Regions from separate parts of the Limosilactobacillus panis genome, predicted to be linked through region 1. Evidence: a T-box and tRNA genes for the amino acid it is inferred to sense, from the RefSeq annotation. Region 1 holds a T-box; the other regions hold tRNA genes.
The links. A T-box is a leader RNA that pairs with one kind of tRNA and senses whether it is charged. The one in region 1 lies ahead of ileS (isoleucine--tRNA ligase), so its partner is inferred to be a tRNA-Ile.
Positions count from the first base shown of each region.

Region 2: it encodes a tRNA-Ile, which carries the amino acid that the T-box ahead of ileS (isoleucine--tRNA ligase) is inferred to sense. The anticodon was not compared.
Region 3: it encodes a tRNA-Ile, which carries the amino acid that the T-box ahead of ileS (isoleucine--tRNA ligase) is inferred to sense. The anticodon was not compared.

Region 1 is NZ_CP081855.1:847,693-850,971, reverse strand. It holds gene ileS (isoleucine--tRNA ligase) at 1-1,383, opposite strand, end outside; T-box leader at 1,438-1,651, opposite strand; gene KZE55_RS04065 (DivIVA domain-containing protein) at 1,676-2,440, opposite strand; gene KZE55_RS04060 (YlmH family RNA-binding protein) at 2,459-3,250, opposite strand; gene KZE55_RS04055 (YggT family protein) at 3,255-3,279, opposite strand, start outside.
Region 2 is NZ_CP081855.1:469,779-473,057, reverse strand. It holds rRNA gene KZE55_RS02155 (23S ribosomal RNA) at 1-1,630, opposite strand, end outside; tRNA gene KZE55_RS02150 (tRNA-Ala) at 1,793-1,865, opposite strand; tRNA gene KZE55_RS02145 (tRNA-Ile) at 1,874-1,948, opposite strand; rRNA gene KZE55_RS02140 (16S ribosomal RNA) at 2,035-3,279, opposite strand, start outside.
Region 3 is NZ_CP081855.1:229,230-232,508, reverse strand. It holds rRNA gene KZE55_RS01100 (23S ribosomal RNA) at 1-1,479, opposite strand, end outside; tRNA gene KZE55_RS01095 (tRNA-Ala) at 1,642-1,714, opposite strand; tRNA gene KZE55_RS01090 (tRNA-Ile) at 1,724-1,798, opposite strand; rRNA gene KZE55_RS01085 (16S ribosomal RNA) at 1,885-3,279, opposite strand, start outside.

The DNA of each region.
Region 1 (3,279 bases):
ACCCCAAACCCGTTGCCGGGAAATTACCCAGTCGCCACGATCCTTGATCATGTTTCTGAGACGAACCTTCCCCCAGGATGGCTTGTATTCAACATCTTCCAGGGCGTTCAGGATATCCTGACGCATCTTGTCAATGGAAACAAACCACTGGTCGGTGGCCCGGAAGATGATTGGCTTCTTAGTCCGCCAATCGAATGGGTAGGAGTGCTTCAATGGCTCTTCAAGCAGGAGGGCACCATTTTCTTCCAGTTTCTTCAAAGAAACATCATCCGCATCCTGGTAGAAGACACCATCAAAGTCGGCGCCATTTTCCTTAGTCAGGACCCCTTGGTCATTAATTGGGGCAAAGATTGGTAAGTTGTGTTCCAAGCCGAAGTGGTAGTCATCGTCACCATAGCCAGGAGCCGTGTGAACCAAACCGGTACCAGCATCAGCAGTAACGTAGTCAGCCGTCCCTACCAGGATGTCGCGGTCGAGGTAAGGATGCTTGGTAACCATGCCATCAAGATCTGTTCCGGCAAGGTGTTTAACAACCTCATAGTCCTTCCAGCCGAGCTTTTCAGCAACGCCATCGAGTAATTCAGTGCCAATTACAAATTGACGGTCATCATCAGCTGGCTTCACAACCGAGTAGTCAAACTTGCCATTGACCGCCACGGCTTCAGAAGCGGGAACGGTCCACGGCGTCGTCGTCCAAACTACCAAGTAGGCATTGTCATCAAGAATGCCTTTACCATCCTTTACCTGCTCAGCAAAGAAGGCTGTCTTAGCAACAACATCGTGGTATTCAACTTCGGCTTCCGCCAGTGCTGATTCTGAAGACCAGGACCAATAAACGGGTTTTTTAGCTTGGTAGAGTAAGCCCTTCTTGGCGAACTCACCGAAGACCCGAACCTGCGCAGCTTCAAATTCCTTATCCAGGGTCAAGTACGGGTGATCCCATTCGCCACTAACCCCCAGTCGTTTGAAGTCGGTCCGCTGCTTGTCAACCTGCTCTAAGGCGTACTTGCGACATAGGTCCCGGAATTCGGATGTGGACATTTTTTTACGGTCATAGCCGGACTTAGTCAGTTGGTGTTCGATTGGCAGCCCGTGAGTATCCCAACCAGGAACATAGGGTGCCCGATAGCCAGTCATTGACTTGTAACGAACAATGAAATCCTTGGAAATTTTGTTCATGGCGTGGCCAATGTGAATATTACCATTGGCATACGGTGGGCCATCGTGAAGCACAAAGGTTGGCTTCCCCTCATTCAATTTTTGTCGTAATTGGTAAACTTTATTTTCTTCCCAAAGCTGTTCACGCTTAGCTTCGGTCACCGGCAACTTACCCCGCATGGGGAACTTAGTCCGGCCAAGATTTAACGTATCTTTAACCCGCATAACAACTACTCCTTTCTCTTTTCTAGTGAACTGAAATAAAAAAGCTCCATCCCTAAAAGGGACGAAGCTATCGTGGTACCACCCATTTTCAAGGCCAATTTTGGCCTCCTCTTGTCATTGATAACGGTCATGAACCGGTCGTACCTACTACAAGTTGAGTACAACACTCAGAGTCGATCAGGACTAAACACCGATCATCAGTCTCACACCAAAACTACTGACTCGCTGGGGTCGGGTGGTAAAATCCACTTCTCTTCAACGTTTTTATTTAAGTTCACTAGTTAATTTATCCCTAGTTCTTTTCCTCGTCGCTGTCTGGGAAGACAACTACCGTTTCCCCTGAATCAGCGGGAACAACTGGCTGCTCACTCGCCGCAGGTTGTTTTGCTGGCTCTGGGCCGGTTGGTGCAGATGATTCAGGCTCAACAGCTGGTTGGTCAGCGAAGTTCTCATCTGCTGGGGATGCGGAACTAATTGCTGTTGATTCTACACTTTCCGATGAATTCTTGTCAAGGTCATTTCCAAACATCTTTTGAATTTCATCATATTGTTCTGGATTATCATCCGCCAGTAGTTTGTCCCACTCATCACTTTTAACAACCTCAAGCTGAGATTCAAGCATAACCTGTAACCGTTGTCGGAAGATTCGGGTCTGCTTCTTCAAATCATTGGTTTCGGTCGTCAGTTTCCGAGCTTCTTCAGTCGTGTGGTCAATAACTTGGTTGGACTTTTCGTTTGCTTCAGAAACGATATCAGTAGCTTGCTTCTGCGCTTCACGGACCATGATGTCTGCTTCCCGCTTAGCATTGCTCTTTACCTTGTCAGCCGCTTCTTGGGCAACCAGGATTGACTTGTTAAGGGAGTCCTTTAATTCACTAAAGTATTTCAACTTTTCCTCGTCCGCCTTAACGGTCTCTTTCAATGCATGATTTTCTTCAGTTAATTCTTGAACCGTTTGGGAAACTTCTTGAATGAAGTTCGTAACTTCCTCCTGGTTGAAGCCCCGCATTTTAGTTGAAAAGTTTTGTTTATTAATTTGTTCCACAGTTAAAGCCATTTTTATTTCCTCCAAATACTATGCATGCACAACTGACAGTCTAATTTTATCTTTACCCTTCCGTGTCTTGCCATCATCTTCATCTAGCCGTATGCGACCAGCATGGCGGACCGAGATTAGGTCATGGACAACGACCTGCTCATCCGGCCGGGTAATGTCCTCCCAATTAAGCCGGACCATGCCGTGCTCAATCAACGTCTTCGCCCGGTTACGAGAGTAATTAAAGCCGGCCGCCACGATGCTATCCAGGCGTAAAGAGGTTACAGTGGTCGTCACCGCTTCCCAATCTTCAACGGGAGTTAACACCGCTGCCAAATCGGTTACCGGTAGCCACTTAACTTTTGTCCGGCCAACATGGTGCACACTTGTCCGTAAATACTGGGCCATGGAAGTTGTCACCACAACTTGCCATCGTCCCTGGTCGCCTAAAATATCGCCAAAAGCATTACGCGCCATTCCTTCGCCGATTAACGTTCCCATAATCTGCCGATGGTTAAGTTCCACAAACTTAGTCGGATAGTTAACCTCTAAAACTTGAAGATCAAAGTCACTATCCTGGGGCTTGTAATAGGGCGGATAAAACAGGAGTCGTTGCATTTCGGCACCGCTCCAACCACCATTACTAGTCACTCTGACCTGATCATCGTGACGATTGGCAATCGTTTGTGCGATGTAACGTTGTCGGGGGTTTAAAAAGGAAGTGAGGACCGGTCGGTACTGGGCAATTGCCGTGCTGATCCAGTCCGCTACTTGATCGATAAAGGGTCCTTCGTTCGGTCGAAAATGCTGCTTAATATTTTCTTCTTTCATTTTACTAACCAAACATTCCTGCTAAGGCA
Region 2 (3,279 bases), 380 kb from region 1:
GAAGCTTTTCTCGGCAGTGTGACATCAGCGACTTCGTTACTATAATTTCACTCCCCATCACAACTCGTCAACCCGCAACTAAGCATTTGACTCAGTTACTGACTCGTTGCTTGGCCGCACTCTTCCAATCATGCGGTTCGCTTAGCCTCCTGCGTCCCTCCATCATTCAAACGCATTCAACTGGTACAGGAATCTCAACCTGTTATCCATCGCCTACGCCTCTCGGCCTCAGCTTAGGTCCCGACTTACCCTGGGAGGACGAGCCTTCCCCAGGAAACCTTAGTCATTCGGTGGACAGGATTCTCACCTGTCTTTCGCTACTCATACCGGCATTCTCACTTCTAAGCGCTCCACCAGTCCTCACGGTCTGACTTCGCCGCCCTTAGAACGCTCTCCTACCACGTGCACGTAGTGCACATCCACAGTTTCGGTAATATGCTTAGCCCCGGTACATTTTCGGCGCAGAATCACTCGACTAGTGAGCTATTACGCACTCTTTAAATGGTGGCTGCTTCTGAGCCAACATCCTAGTTGTCTATGCAACTCCACATCCTTTTCCACTTAGCATATATTTAGGGACCTTAACTGGTGATCTGGGCTGTTCCCCTTTCGACGGTGGATCTTATCACTCATCGTCTGACTCCTGAGGATAAATCGATGGCATTCGGAGTTTATCTGAAGTTGGTAACCCATGACGGGCCCCTTGTCCAAACAGTAGCTCTACCTCCACGATTCTTTTCCTCAAGGCTCCCCCTAAAGAGATTTCGGAGAGAACCAGCTATCTCCAAGTTCGTTTGGAATTTCACCGCTACCCACACCTCATCCCAGCCATTTTCAACTGACACGGGTTCGGTCCTCCAGTGCGCTTTACCGCACCTTCAACCTGGACATGGGTAGGTCACCTGGTTTCGGGTCTATAACTACATACTTCATACGCCCATTTAAGACTCGCTTTCGCTACGGCTCCGGTTTTCCTACCTTAACCTTGCATGCAATCATAACTCGCCGGTTCATTCTGCAAGAGGCACGCCGTCATCCATTAACGGGCTCCGACTGCTTGTAGGCACATGGTTTCAGGAACTATTTCACTCCCCTTCCGGGGTGCTTTTCACCTTTCCCTCACGGTACTGGTTCACTATCGGTCACTAGGTAGTATTTAGCCTTGCGAGATGGTTCTCGCAGCTTCCGACGGGGTTTCACGTGTCCCGCCGTACTCAGGATCCTGAACGGAGAATGTGACGTTTCGTCTACGGGGCTATCACCCTCTCTGGCACAGCTTCCCAGCTGTTGCGACTACGTCGCATTTTGGTAACTCCATTGTTCAGTCCTACAACCCCAGTAAGCAAGCTCACTGGTTTGGGCTCTTCCCCTTTCGCTCGCCGCTACTCAGGGAATCGATTTTTCTTTCTCTTCCTGCAGCTACTGAGATGTTTCAGTTCACTGCGTCTTCCTTCTGCTAGCTATGAATTCACTAGTCAGATAACCAACGACTAAGTTGGTTGGGTTTCCCCATTCGGAAATCTCCGGATCAAAGTGTACTTACCACTCCCCGAAGCATATCGGTGTTTGTCCCGTCCTTCATCGGCTCCTAGTACCAAGGCATTCACCATGCGCCCTTCATAACTTAACCTTGATGATCACTTCGTGATCACCTTGATTAATTGAGTTAGCGATTATTTCGTTAATAAAACTCAAATAACGCGGTGTTCTCGGTTTATTGTTTTGATTAATAAAGAAATTAGATATTATTTAGTTTTCAAAGTACAAACTCTGCTAGCCTTATGACTAGCAATGGAGAATAACGGAATCGAACCGATGACCTCCTGCTTGCAAAGCAGGTGCTCTCCCAGCTGAGCTAATTCCCCAAAATATATGGGCCTAAATGGACTTGAACCATCGACCTCACGCTTATCAGGCGTGCGCTCTAAACCAACTGAGCTATAGGCCCAAATAAGCGTCATGTGTTTTGAAAGGTAAACCTCTCAAAACTAAACAAAGTTTCAACTAATGTGTAGGTTCCGTTTTATTCCTTAGAAAGGAGGTGATCCAGCCGCAGGTTCTCCTACGGCTACCTTGTTACGACTTCACCCCAGTCATCTGCCCTGCCTTAGGCAGCTCCCTCCAAAATGGTTAGGCCACTGACTTTGGGCATTGCAAACTTCCATGGTGTGACGGGCGGTGTGTACAAGGCCCGGGAACGTATTCACCGCGGCATGCTGATCCGCGATTACTAGCGATTCCGACTTCGTGCAGTCGAGTTGCAGACTGCAGTCCGAACTGAGACCGGCTTTAAGAGATTTGCACACCCTCGCGGGTTAGCTGCTCGTTGTACCGGCCATTGTAGCACGTGTGTAGCCCAGGTCATAAGGGGCATGATGATCTGACGTCGTCCCCACCTTCCTCCGGTTTGTCACCGGCAGTCTCACTAGAGTGCCCAACTGAATGCTGGCAACTAGTAACAAGGGTTGCGCTCGTTGCGGGACTTAACCCAACATCTCACGACACGAGCTGACGACGACCATGCACCACCTGTCATTGCGTCCCCGAAGGGAACGCCTAATCTCTTAGGTTAGCGCAAGATGTCAAGACCTGGTAAGGTTCTTCGCGTAGCTTCGAATTAAACCACATGCTCCACCGCTTGTGCGGGCCCCCGTCAATTCCTTTGAGTTTCAACCTTGCGGTCGTACTCCCCAGGCGGAGTGCTTAATGCGTTAGCTGCGGCACTGAAGGGCGGAAACCCTCCAACACCTAGCACTCATCGTTTACGGCATGGACTACCAGGGTATCTAATCCTGTTCGCTACCCATGCTTTCGAGCCTCAGCGTCAGTTGCAGACCAGACAGCCGCCTTCGCCACTGGTGTTCTTCCATATATCTACGCATTCCACCGCTACACATGGAGTTCCACTGTCCTCTTCTGCACTCAAGTCGCCCGGTTTCCGATGCACTTCTTCGGTTAAGCCGAAGGCTTTCACATCAGACCTAAGCAACCGCCTGCGCTCGCTTTACGCCCAATAAATCCGGATAACGCTTGCCACCTACGTATTACCGCGGCTGCTGGCACGTAGTTAGCCGTGACTTTCTGGTTGAATACCGTCACTGCATGAACAGTTACTCTCATGCACGTTCTTCTTCAACAACAGAGTTTTACGAGCCGAAACCCTTCTTCACTCACGCGGTGTTGCTCCATCAGGCTTGCGCCCATTGTGGAAGATTCCCTACTGCTGCCTCCCGTAGGAGTATGGACCGTGTCTCAGTTCCATTGTGGCCGATCAGTCTC
Region 3 (3,279 bases), 620 kb from region 1:
GCGTCCCTCCATCATTCAAACGCATTCAACTGGTACAGGAATCTCAACCTGTTATCCATCGCCTACGCCTCTCGGCCTCAGCTTAGGTCCCGACTTACCCTGGGAGGACGAGCCTTCCCCAGGAAACCTTAGTCATTCGGTGGACAGGATTCTCACCTGTCTTTCGCTACTCATACCGGCATTCTCACTTCTAAGCGCTCCACCAGTCCTCACGGTCTGACTTCGCCGCCCTTAGAACGCTCTCCTACCACGTGCACGTAGTGCACATCCACAGTTTCGGTAATATGCTTAGCCCCGGTACATTTTCGGCGCAGAATCACTCGACTAGTGAGCTATTACGCACTCTTTAAATGGTGGCTGCTTCTGAGCCAACATCCTAGTTGTCTATGCAACTCCACATCCTTTTCCACTTAGCATATATTTAGGGACCTTAACTGGTGATCTGGGCTGTTCCCCTTTCGACGGTGGATCTTATCACTCATCGTCTGACTCCTGAGGATAAATCGATGGCATTCGGAGTTTATCTGAAGTTGGTAACCCATGACGGGCCCCTTGTCCAAACAGTAGCTCTACCTCCACGATTCTTTTCCTCAAGGCTCCCCCTAAAGAGATTTCGGAGAGAACCAGCTATCTCCAAGTTCGTTTGGAATTTCACCGCTACCCACACCTCATCCCAGCCATTTTCAACTGACACGGGTTCGGTCCTCCAGTGCGCTTTACCGCACCTTCAACCTGGACATGGGTAGGTCACCTGGTTTCGGGTCTATAACTACATACTTCATACGCCCATTTAAGACTCGCTTTCGCTACGGCTCCGGTTTTCCTACCTTAACCTTGCATGCAATCATAACTCGCCGGTTCATTCTGCAAGAGGCACGCCGTCACCCATTAACGGGCTCCGACTGCTTGTAGGCACATGGTTTCAGGAACTATTTCACTCCCCTTCCGGGGTGCTTTTCACCTTTCCCTCACGGTACTGGTTCACTATCGGTCACTAGGTAGTATTTAGCCTTGCGAGATGGTTCTCGCAGCTTCCGACGGGGTTTCACGTGTCCCGCCGTACTCAGGATCCTGAACGGAGAATGTGACGTTTCGTCTACGGGGCTATCACCCTCTCTGGCACAGCTTCCCAGCTGTTGCGACTACGTCGCATTTTGGTAACTCCATTGTTCAGTCCTACAACCCCAGTAAGCAAGCTCACTGGTTTGGGCTCTTCCCCTTTCGCTCGCCGCTACTCAGGGAATCGATTTTTCTTTCTCTTCCTGCAGCTACTGAGATGTTTCAGTTCACTGCGTCTTCCCTCTGCTAGCTATGAATTCACTAGTCAGATAACCAACGACTAAGTTGGTTGGGTTTCCCCATTCGGAAATCTCCGGATCAAAGTGTACTTACCACTCCCCGAAGCATATCGGTGTTTGTCCCGTCCTTCATCGGCTCCTAGTACCAAGGCATTCACCATGCGCCCTTCATAACTTAACCTTGATGATCACTTCGTGATCACCTTGATTAATTGAGTTAGCGATTATTTCGTTAATAAAACTCAAATAACGCGGTGTTCTCGGTTTATTGTTTTGATTAATAAAGAAATTAGATATTATTTAGTTTTCAAAGTACAAGCTCTGCTAGCCTTACGACTAGCAATGGAGAATAACGGAATCGAACCGATGACCTCCTGCTTGCAAAGCAGGTGCTCTCCCAGCTGAGCTAATTCCCCAAAATATGATGGGCCTAAATGGACTTGAACCATCGACCTCACGCTTATCAGGCGTGCGCTCTAAACCAACTGAGCTATAGGCCCAAATAAGCGTCATGTGTTTTGAAAGGTAAACCTCTCAAAACTAAACAAAGTTTCAACTAATGTATAGGTTCCGTTTTATTCCTTAGAAAGGAGGTGATCCAGCCGCAGGTTCTCCTACGGCTACCTTGTTACGACTTCACCCCAGTCATCTGCCCTGCCTTAGGCAGCTCCCTCCAAAATGGTTAGGCCACTGACTTTGGGCATTGCAAACTTCCATGGTGTGACGGGCGGTGTGTACAAGGCCCGGGAACGTATTCACCGCGGCATGCTGATCCGCGATTACTAGCGATTCCGACTTCGTGCAGTCGAGTTGCAGACTGCAGTCCGAACTGAGACCGGCTTTAAGAGATTTGCACACCCTCGCGGGTTAGCTGCTCGTTGTACCGGCCATTGTAGCACGTGTGTAGCCCAGGTCATAAGGGGCATGATGATCTGACGTCGTCCCCACCTTCCTCCGGTTTGTCACCGGCAGTCTCACTAGAGTGCCCAACTGAATGCTGGCAACTAGTAACAAGGGTTGCGCTCGTTGCGGGACTTAACCCAACATCTCACGACACGAGCTGACGACGACCATGCACCACCTGTCATTGCGTCCCCGAAGGGAACGCCTAATCTCTTAGGTTAGCGCAAGATGTCAAGACCTGGTAAGGTTCTTCGCGTAGCTTCGAATTAAACCACATGCTCCACCGCTTGTGCGGGCCCCCGTCAATTCCTTTGAGTTTCAACCTTGCGGTCGTACTCCCCAGGCGGAGTGCTTAATGCGTTAGCTGCGGCACTGAAGGGCGGAAACCCTCCAACACCTAGCACTCATCGTTTACGGCATGGACTACCAGGGTATCTAATCCTGTTCGCTACCCATGCTTTCGAGCCTCAGCGTCAGTTGCAGACCAGACAGCCGCCTTCGCCACTGGTGTTCTTCCATATATCTACGCATTCCACCGCTACACATGGAGTTCCACTGTCCTCTTCTGCACTCAAGTCGCCCGGTTTCCGATGCACTTCTTCGGTTAAGCCGAAGGCTTTCACATCAGACCTAAGCAACCGCCTGCGCTCGCTTTACGCCCAATAAATCCGGATAACGCTTGCCACCTACGTATTACCGCGGCTGCTGGCACGTAGTTAGCCGTGACTTTCTGGTTGAATACCGTCACTGCATGAACAGTTACTCTCATGCACGTTCTTCTTCAACAACAGAGTTTTACGAGCCGAAACCCTTCTTCACTCACGCGGTGTTGCTCCATCAGGCTTGCGCCCATTGTGGAAGATTCCCTACTGCTGCCTCCCGTAGGAGTATGGACCGTGTCTCAGTTCCATTGTGGCCGATCAGTCTCTCAACTCGGCTATGCATCATTGCCTTGGTAGGCCGTTACCCTACCAACTAGCTAATGCACCGCGGGCCCATCCTAAAGTGATAGCCGAAACCATCTTTGATACGAAAACCATGTGGTTTTCGTAGTTATACGGTATTAGCACCTGTTTCC